DNA from 2 places in the Alteromonas sp. 5NS40-0096 genome. Region 2 is predicted to be linked to the other one. Evidence: predicted binding sites of a transcription regulator. Region 2 holds the regulator's gene; the other holds the start of a gene.
What was found. Region 2 encodes FliA, which starts transcription of late flagellar genes. Its sites were predicted from a motif close to CTAAAGNTNNNNNNNNNNNNGCCGATA; they were not measured.
Positions count from the first base shown of each region.

Region 1: pomA (flagellar motor protein PomA) is a predicted target of FliA. The motif match lies at 2,815-2,841, and genes of this name have one in related genera.

Region 1 covers NZ_BAAJLQ010000008.1:123,323-128,629, forward strand. Annotated here, with positions in the region: gene dxs (1-deoxy-D-xylulose-5-phosphate synthase) at 1-1,423, opposite strand, end outside; gene ispA ((2E,6E)-farnesyl diphosphate synthase) at 1,454-2,353, opposite strand; gene AC27G9_RS19425 (exodeoxyribonuclease VII small subunit) at 2,350-2,598, opposite strand; gene pomA (flagellar motor protein PomA) at 2,925-3,689, shown strand; gene AC27G9_RS19435 (flagellar motor protein MotB) at 3,692-4,630, shown strand; gene AC27G9_RS19440 (class I SAM-dependent methyltransferase) at 4,668-5,307, opposite strand, start outside.
Region 2 covers NZ_BAAJLQ010000003.1:527,121-532,427, forward strand. Annotated here, with positions in the region: gene flhF (flagellar biosynthesis GTPase FlhF) at 22-1,443, shown strand; gene AC27G9_RS12300 (MinD/ParA family ATP-binding protein) at 1,440-2,312, shown strand; gene AC27G9_RS12305 (RNA polymerase sigma factor FliA) at 2,309-3,037, shown strand; gene cheY (chemotaxis response regulator CheY) at 3,085-3,468, shown strand; gene AC27G9_RS12315 (protein phosphatase CheZ) at 3,504-4,250, shown strand; gene AC27G9_RS12320 (chemotaxis protein CheA) at 4,263-5,307, shown strand, end outside.

The DNA of each region.
Region 1 (5,307 bases), on a different contig from region 2:
AACGAACAGCTGCAGGCTGACCGGCGATATGCCCTGTATAAAGCATTTGGCGGCACTCGTTCTCGTCCCCTGGAGTCATCACTATCATATTGGGGATACAGCGCAAAAAGGCGATGTCAAAGGCACCTTGGTGTGTTGGCCCATCGGCTCCTACAACACCGGCTCGGTCTATTGCGAACAAGACTGGAAGGTTTTGTAATGCCACATCATGGATCAGTTGATCATAGGCCCGTTGCAAGAACGTGGAATAAATCGCAACAACGGCATTCATTCCATCTTTGGCAAGGCCTGCGCCGAAGGTTACGGCGTGTTGCTCTGCGATAGCAGCATCGTAGTATTGCTCTGGAAACTGTTGCGAAAACTTCACCATGCCAGACCCTTCGCGCATCGCAGGAGTGATAGCCATCAGTTTGTTGTCTTTTGCTGCCATATCACATAACCAATCACCGAATACGGCTGAATAGGTTGGCTTTGCGGCTGCGGCTTTGGGTAGCACTTGGTCAGCTGGATTGAACTTAGGGACCGCGTGGAACTTGATCGGATCTTTTTCTGCTTCTGGGTAGCCTTTCCCTTTCTTGGTAACAACATGCAGTAGTTGTGGCCCTTTGAACTTACGCATGTTGCGCAATGTATCCACCACACCGTTTACATCATGACCGTCAATAGGCCCAATATAATTGAAGCCCAGTTCTTCGAATATGGTTCCGGGTACAACCATGCCTTTGATATGCTCTTCGGCACGGCTAGCGAATTCTTTTATTGGCGGAACATTGCTTAGCAGTTTTTTACCGCCATCGCGAATGGAATTAAACAAATCACCAGTGAGAAGGCGCGCTAAATGGCTGTTTAATGCGCCGACATTTTCAGAAATAGACATTTCGTTGTCGTTTAAGACAACAACCATATCTTTGTCTATATCACCAGCGTGGTTCATGGCTTCAAACGCCATACCAGCCGTCATAGCGCCATCACCAATTACAGCAACGACCTTTCGACCTGCATTTTCTTTCTCTGCCGCAACAGCCATACCTAATGCGGCACTTATCGACGTCGAAGAGTGGCCTACGGCAAAGGTGTCGTAATCACTCTCTGGCGGCCAAGGAAAGGGGTGTAGCCCATCTTTCTTGCGTATTGTAGACATGCGCTCGGCACGGCCAGTTAGAATTTTGTGTGGGTAGGCTTGGTGGCCAACATCCCAAATCACGCGGTCGAAAGGTGTGTTATACACATAGTGCAGCGCTACGGTGAGCTCGACTGTGCCAAGCCCTGAAGCGAAATGGCCACTACTTTGACTGACCGATGCCAACAGATATTGACGCAACTCGTCAGAGAGCGTTTTTAATTGTTCTTGTGGCAACTTGCGCAACTCATCGGGCGTTGGCGCAAGCGACAAAGTAGGGTAGTGGGATAAATCTAAAGTCATTCTTTTTTCTAAGCAATAAAGGCGACCAGCCTAATGGTCTCGTTTTACCATAAGGTCGCAAAAAGCTAATAAGTTATCGATATTGTAAGGCAAAGCACGTAATGCTTGTAGTGATTGTTGGTGCAACTGGTTTAATTCTTTTTTTGCACCATCCAATCCCAACAGGGCAGGGAATGTACTTTTCCCCAGTTCCTGATCTGAACCTTGGGGTTTGCCCAATCGTTGCGTGTCGCCAGTCACATCCAAAATATCATCTTGTATTTGGAAGGCCAAACCCATTGCACGGGCAAAACCTTGCAACGCTGACCTTTCGTCTTCCTTAAGATTTGGGCTGACTATGGCAACCATATCAACACATGCTCTTAGTAGTGCACCTGTCTTCATGTTGTGTAGTTGTCGTAAGGTTGCGATATCAATGGTTTGGCCCGTGGATGCTAAATCAATAGCCTGGCCGCCACACATACCGAGATAACCACTTGCCGTCGCCAAACAACTGATCAGTTTAGCCCTTTGTGCGTTGCCATAATCTGACAGTGGTGTGTCGGCAATATGACTGAATGCGAGTGTTTGCAACGCATCACCCGCTAATATCGCCGTGGCTTCATCAAAAGCAATATGACACGTCGGTTTACCACGTCGCAAATCGTCATCATCCATTGCCGGCAGGTCATCGTGCACCAGTGAATAGGCGTGAATACATTCAATGGCGGTGGCAATGGCGTCAGTATCACTCTCGGGTACTGATAGACACTGCCCTACCAATTTTACTAACAATGGACGCATGCGCTTACCACCTACTAGCAACGAATATGACATTGCTTCTTTTAAGGTAGGTGCCACATCAGGCAAGGAAGACACTAGCTCATCAAGTCGCTTGTCTATATTGTTTCTTACAGATAGGTGAAAAGCGGAGAGTTGGTTCTCTGTCATAGTTCACTTGCGCTGTTGTCAAAGTCCTGTAGCGCTTCACCATTTTGATCGGCGAGTAATGTTTGCACTTTTTGCTCAGCCGCCTGCAAAGCTTGGTGGCTCTGTTTCGAGAGGGTTACGCCTCTTTCAAACTTGGCCAGTGCGTCGTCCAGTGGTAAATCACCGTTTTCCATTTCTTTAACAATCGATTCTAGCTCGGCTAATGACTGTTCAAAAGTCTGGGGTGTTTTAGTTCCATCACTCACGATAGAAAGTCCTCAAATCAAACTGTGACGGGCACATTAACTGAGGGGCGGGAAGGGGTCAAATGGTTTGTCATTTTAGTCTACATTCACTGCTTTTCTGGCGTTTTGCCACACACAATAAGTGCAATTTGACTCGTTCATTGTCTAAAAAAAGCGAATCAAATGCGATTGAGTTGTACTTTTTCATCACTCAGGTACGTTTTTCAAGAGGATCGGTTATAGATTTTTACGCAAATGCCGATAATATAAAACAATCTGGAGTAAATGGTTGTGTGTAGACTACATTTTAGTCAACACATGTCATCGGGCAATATGAGGATTAAGGCGTGGATTTAGGAACCGTCATAGGTATGTTGGGCGCGATTGGTTTTGTCGTCATGTCTATGTTGATGAGTGGCGAGTTAGGGATGTTTATCAATATTCCGTCAGTCCTCATTGTATTCGGTGGTAGTTTGTTCGTGGTTCTTTCCCAATACACTCTAGGTCAGTTTTTTGGTGCTGGTAAAATCGCCGGTAAAGCGTTCATGTTCAAAATTGACACACCGGAAGCACTCATTGAAAAAATCGTAGAAATGGCTGATGCCGCGCGTAAGGGTGGGTTTCTTGCACTCGAGGAAGCCGAAATAGACAATGCTTTTATGCAAAAAGGTGTAGACATGTTAGTGGACGGCCACGACGTTGATGTCGTCCGCGAGACTATGGCCAAAGATATCTCAATGACCACTCAGCGCCACGAATTCGGCGCCACCATCTTTAAAAATATGGGCGATGTCGCGCCTGCCATGGGGATGATCGGTACCTTGATTGGACTGGTTGCCATGTTGTCGAACATGGATGACCCTAAAGCCATCGGGCCAGCAATGGCCGTTGCCTTGTTGACAACACTATACGGTGCTTTCTTTGCAAACGTTGTTTGTTTGCCAATGGCAATTAAGCTAAACAACCGAGCAGAGGAAGAAAAAATCAACCAATCTCTGGTGCTTGACGGCATTGTAGGTATAGCCGATGGACAAAACCCGAGAGTTATTGAAGGGATCTTGAAAAACTACCTAGCGGAAAGTAAACGCGGGGCTACGGGCGAGGAAGAATAGGTATGGAAGACGAATGCCCCAAATGTCCCCCCGAAGGCCTTCCCGCGTGGATGGGGACGTTTGCCGATTTGATGTCATTGTTGATGTGCTTCTTTGTACTTTTGTTGGCGTTCTCCGAAATGGACGTACTCAAGTTCAAACAAATAGCAGGCTCGATGAAGTTTGCATTTGGTGTACAAAATAAAATAGAAGTTAAAGATATCCCCAAAGGCACCAGTGTCATAGCAATGGAATTTAGACCTGGACGCCCCGATCCAACACCAATAGAGACAATTCAACAGCAAACCATTGAAATGACGCAGCAAATGCTGGAGTTTCAAGCGGGTGATGAAGATTCTGCCGGTGGTCGTCAGAAACAACGTGGTACGCAACGGGGTGGTCAAGCGCAACAAACAGCGACGGACCAATCCAGTGCCGCCGAAGCGAGTGCAGATCAAACTGAAACTGCAGAATTGATGAAAAAGGTAGCTCAACAACTTCAGAAGCAAATTCTCGATGGCTCTATTGAGATGGAATCGCTTGGGCAACAAATCACGATCAGAATCCAAGAGAATGGTTCATTTTCAGCTGGCTCGGCGTTCTTACAACCTCAGTTTAAACCGATTTTGAGAACGATTGGCGAGCTACTTGCTGAAGTCCCTGGCGAAGTGGAGGTATCTGGCCACAGTGATAGCCAGCAAATCTCTAATGAGCTTTACCGCTCAAATTGGGACTTGTCTGCTCAGCGTGCTGTGGCGGTAGCAGAGGAACTAAGACGTGCAACGGGTTTCGATGAAAACCGTATGCGAGTGGTAGGTAAAGCCTCGACCTCACCACTAATAGAAGACGCATCGACATCGGCAGACAGGGCGCGAAATCGTCGAGTGGAAATCAATATCAACCAAGGCAAGCCAATATTCTCTAAACCAATTTCTGTGGTAGACGGCGAATCAGATTCATAAAAAAGCCCGGTACTGGCCGGGCTTAGATTCTTTGCAATCAAGCACGGGTTAGTGACTGGGTGTATTGAGGCTTACTCAGTACCAGCTGAACTGTACTAATCGTACGTTCTAAAAAGCCACCTTCGCAATATTTGAGATAGTATTCCCACATACGCATGAAGCGCTCGTCATAGCCATCTTTAAGCAGCTTTTCCTCACTCGCAGAAAACGCGACATACCAATCTTTCAGCGTCTTGGCATAGTCAAGGCCAATATCGTGCAAGTCGCGAATGTTAAAGTCGCTGTATTTCTTCAGATGGGCATTAATTTCATATTGAGACGGTAAGAAGCCGCCAGGGAAAATATACTTTTGAATGAAGTCCACATTATTGGCGTAGCTGTCATAACGTCTGTCATCGATGGTGATAGATTGCAGTAGCATGAGCCCGTTGTCTTTGAGCAATGACGCGCATTTAGTAAAAAAGTTACCCAAGAACCGTTTACCGACGGCCTCAATCATTTCTATCGACACGAGTTTATCGAATTTGCCTTCTAGCAGGCGATAGTCTTTCTTGAGCAACGTGATTCGATTGCCTAGCTGCTCTTTTTCGACCCATGCCTGAGCATACGCGTATTGTTCTTCTGATATTGTGGTGGTCGTGACCTTGCATCCGTAGTGCTTGGCGGCAAAGACGGCG
Region 2 (5,307 bases):
GATTGAGAAAAGAGGTTGGGAATGAAAATTAGACGTTTTTTTGGCAAAGATATGCGAGAGGCGCTAAGCCTTGTAAAAGCCGAGTTAGGTCAAGACGCCGTTATTATGTCGAATCGCAAAGTCGCTGACGGCATCGAACTCGTCGCCGCGTATGACAAAGAGCCAACACCCAAAGTGGCACCTAAAAACGAATCGTTTTCAGGAAAACCTGTTCCGACGTTGAGCGAGATTATCGGTGACGATGGTCCCGATAGTCTTAAAGCGCTATTGGAGAAGCAATCTCAGCAATCGATGCAACAACCTCACACGTCAACACAAAGACAGCCAGCACCTCAGCCATCGGTTCAACCTCATTCTCAGCCCCGAGCCCAATCTCAACCTCGAGGTATGACACAACCGGCAACCAAGCCCGCACATGAACCCGAACTTTTTTCAGCCGATGCGCTTGTCGACTCAAAAGTTAATGAGGTGAATGATGGCTTTGACGATTTCTCCCAACCGTCACAATCGTTAAAGCAAGGTGAATTAGACAGCATTAAAGAAGAGCTAGCCTCTTTGCGCAGCGTGCTTCAACATCAAGTTGCTGACTTAATGGAAGCGAAGCAACGCCGCCAGCGTCCTACCTTGAGGTATTTGGCACAGCGACTTGAAGGAATGGGGATTAGCCGAAGCCTAGCCGAGCAACTCGTAAATTATACGCCAGCGGATTGTACTGAACGAGAGGCTTGGCTATACGTTTTAAAACTTTTAGCTAATCGCGTGAATGTTTCTGGTAATGATATCCTGTCTCATAGTGGTGTGGTCGCGCTTGTAGGACCCACTGGCACAGGTAAAACGACAACAGTTGCTAAACTTGCTGCTCGTTACGCGCAGAAATACGGTGCAGACCAGGTAGCGATGATTACTATCGATACTTATCGTATTGCCGCTTTTGAGCAATTGGCTACTTATGGCAAAATCATCGGTTGTGTTACGCGAAAGGCACAGTCAAGTGAAGAGCTTGCTGACCAGTTGTTCCAGTTGCGTCACAAACGCCTTATTTTAGTGGACACTGCGGGCTTTAGTCAGCGCGATAGTCGTTTAATTAAACAGTTGACGAACTTTACTCAGGCTAATACGCAACCCATTAGACAATATTTAGTTGCACAAGCGAGTACGCAATATTCAGCATTGCAGCATATATTTGATGCATACGAGTCGGTAAAACTTGATGGATGCATATTCACTAAAGTCGATGAATGTTATAGTCTGGGCGAAGCATTAAGTGTTGCCATCGAGCGCCAAATTCCGGTGAGTTATGTCACCGACGGACAGCAAGTCCCTGAGGACATTAAAGTTGCTGATGGAAAATCTCTCGTATCTGCTGCCGCAAAGCTTTATAAAAAGTACGGATTGAATCATACTAGAGGCAATCATGTGGTAAATGCAGCACGAGCAGTATGATCGAAGATCAAGCGAGTAGCTTACGAAAGATGAATCAATCACGGTTAATCAAAGTTATAGCAGTCACCGGCGGTAAAGGTGGCGTAGGAAAAACAAACATCACGTTGAACACTGCCATTTCGATGGCAAAGCAAGGTAAACGCGTGATGGTATTGGATGCCGACTTGGGTCTGGCAAACGTCGACGTTATGTTGGGATTACGGGTGGAAAGAAACCTGTCCCATGTCTTGTCGGGCGAATGCACACTGGATGATATTCTTATCACCGGCCCTCATGGCATCAAGATCGCTCCAGCAACGTCTGGCACACAGTCTATGACTGAGCTGTCGCCGACGGAACATGCTGGCTTAATTCGCGCTTTCAGCGAATTGCGCTCTCAAATTGATGTACTCATTGTGGATACCGCGGCGGGCATTTCCGACATGGTATTGAGTTTCTCAAAAGCATCTCAAGATATCCTTGTTGTGGTCTGTGATGAACCCACTTCCCTGACAGATGCGTATGCATTGATTAAACTCTTGAACAGAGAGCACGGCGTATTCAAGTTTAAAATTGTTGCGAATATGGTGAGGGATGTTAGAGAAGGGCAAGAACTCTTTAGCAAACTGTCAAAGGTAACAGGGCGTTTCTTAGACGTGGCACTAGAGCTAGTGGCAACGGTTCCCTTTGATGAAAACATCCGTCGCTCAGTGAGAAAGCAAAAGGCGATAGTTGATGCTTTCCCCAGTTCTCCAGCGTCTATGGCCATCACTCAGCTTGCAGCTAAAGCACTACAATGGCCAATCCCAGCTCAGCCTGGCGGACATCTGGAGTTCTTTATTGAACAGCTTATCTCGAATAAAAACAGTGTGGCGGGTAATCAAGGGTGAATAGCAAAGCAGCTGCTTACCAACAACAAGTCGATAAAGCGCAGCTGGTAGAGCAGCACGCTTCTCTTGTTAAACGTATTGCACATCATTTGATGGCAAGATTACCGGCAAGCGTATTAGTTGATGACCTTATTCAATCCGGCATGATCGGCTTGCTGGAAGCTGCCAAAAATTTTGATGGTAGCAAAGGCGCGAGCTTTGAAACTTTTGCCGGTATTAGGATTCGCGGCGCTATGCTCGATGAAATCCGAAAAGGTGACTGGACGCCTCGCTCTGTGCACAAAAACAGCCGAGCTATTACAGAAGCGATCAATCAGGTTGAGAAAGAAACCGGTCGTGACGCGCGAGACGCCGAGATTGCAGACAAGCTAAATGTGCCGATCGCGAGTTATCACCAAATGCTCGGTGAAGTGAACGCGGGCAAGTTGGTGGGTATTGAGGACTTAGGCGTCTCTGAGGATGTTCTGACTACCGATGATAACCGCGGAAATGACACGCCTTTAGAAGATTTAATGCAGGGCGCTTTTCAAAAAGCGCTCGCACATGCTATTACTACATTACCAGAACGTGAAGCTATTGTGCTTTCCTTGTACTATGATGAAGAGCTGAACCTCAGAGAAATAGGCGAAGTACTCGAAGTCAGTGAATCAAGAGTGAGCCAAATACACAGTCAGGCCATGCTAAAACTCAAATCACGAATGCAGTCATGGCGGACTGGTGAATAGAACCACGAACTAAACGATAACAATTTAACCCCTCAGTGGAGGCCATTTTGGATAAAAATATGAAAATTCTTGTGGTAGACGACTTTTCTACTATGAGACGTATCATAAAAAACCTGTTGAAAGACTTGGGCTTCTCCAATATCCAGGAAGCAGATGACGGTAGCACTGCATTGCCGATGCTCCAACAAGGTGATTTTGACTTTGTTGTAACTGATTGGAATATGCCTGGAATGCAAGGTATTGATTTGCTGCGCAACATTCGAGCTGATGACAAGCTCAAACATTTGCCAGTACTCATGGTAACCGCCGAAGCCAAAAAAGAGCAAATTGTTGCAGCGGCGCAAGCCGGCGTAAATGGTTATGTTGTTAAACCATTCACAGCAGCAACGCTAAAAGAGAAACTTGACAAGATTTTTGAACGTTTAGGTTAATCCAGGCGCTCCTGAAATAATAAGAGGATAACTGGATGTCAACAAACTCTAACGTCCCAATATCGCTCGAAGAAGCAAAGCAGCTCGTCACGTATTTGGAGCAAGGTGATAACGAAGCGGCTAACGCTTTGTTGGAAGCCGCTTCATTGAAAGAGTCGATCGAGCTTTTTGCGGAAGTCGGTAAGCTGACTCGTCAGCTCCATGACTCTTTGAACAATTTCCAATTGGATGAGCGCATTGCAGGTCTTGCGAATCAAGACATTCCTGATGCACAAAGCCGCTTGACCTACGTTATTGAAGAAACGGAAAAAGCTGCCAACACGACAATGGATGCGGTTGAGGCAAGTATGCCTATCGCTGAAAACTTGTCGGAGCGCATTAGCCAAGTGATGCCTGAGTGGAAAAAGCTCATGTCTCGCGAAATAGAACTGGGTGGCTTTAAGTCATTGTGTACCGAATTGGACCAGTTCCTTGAGCAAACGTCTGCCGATTCGACCAAGTTGACCAGTTTGTTAACTGAAGTGTTAATGGCACAAGGCTATCAAGACTTAACGGGCCAGGTTATTCGCCGTGTTATTGAGCTCGTAAAAGAGGTCGAAGACAGCCTAGTTAACATGCTCACAATGTTTGGCGAAAAAGAAGTCTCTAATTTTGCTAATAAAACTGAGAAAAAGAACGATAAAGTAGAAGCAGAAGGTCCAATTATTGACGCAGAGTCGCGTGATGATGTTGTTCAAGGTCAAGATGATGTTGATGACCTTCTGTCTAGCTTAGGTTTTTAGGGGAGCAGGCGCATGTCGTTTGATGTGGATGAGGATATTTTACAGGACTTCTTAGTCGAAGCAGGCGAGATCTTGGAACAGCTCCAAGAGCAACTGGTAGACTTGGAAAACAATCCTGAAGATGCAGATTTGCTAAATGCCATATTCCGCGGTTACCACACTGTGAAAGGTGGCGCCGGATTCTTGTCGTTGACAGAATTAGTGGAGATATGTCACGGTGCGGAAAATGTTTTTGACATAATGCGTAATGGTCAACGCACATTGACCCCAGAGTTGATGGATGTCATTTTGCAGGCCACAGACGTGGTCGTTGAGATGTTTGAGCGCGTAAAAGCGCGCGAACCTCTTGAGAGTGCAGATGCAGCGTTGGTTGAGGTGCTACACAAACTTAGCGAACCTGAATCCCCTGATGAAAACATTTTTGGCAATGCCGACGACACTTCAGCGGCTGCACCTGCCGAAGAACCCGCTTTTGAGTTAGAAGAAGCGCCTGAGCCTGTTACACAGGCAAGCGACGGTGGTTCGATCGAAGAGATAACAGAAGACGAATTTGAAGCGCTACTTGACGAGTTGCACGGCTCTGGCGCGCCTGGGCAAACAGCAGCGAAACAGGATGAAGCACCTGCTCCAAGCGCTGCACCAGCTTCGGATAGTGAAGATATCACCGATGATGAATTCGAAGCGTTATTAGACCAGCTTCATGGCAAGGGACAGTTTGGCTCAGAGTCTAATCCTGAACCTGCGAAAAACGAAGCACCCAAAGCACAAGAAGCGGCTGGTGGTGATGACGAAATTACTGACGATGAATTTGAAGCCTTGCTAGACCAACTTCACGGTTCTGGCAAAGGGCCTAGTGTTGACGCGCCGGCCCCCCCCAAGGCGGAAAAACCAAGAGTTAAAGTAGATGCCGAGGCGACAAAAGCGGTAGAAAAGGCGAAAAAAGAACAAACAGCTAAGCCGGCGGCCAAAGCGAAAGCGCCAGCGAAACCCGCTGCGAAAGCTGCGCCAGCGGCACCAGCGAAGAAAGATGACAAGAAGCCAGCTCCTGCTGCGCCTC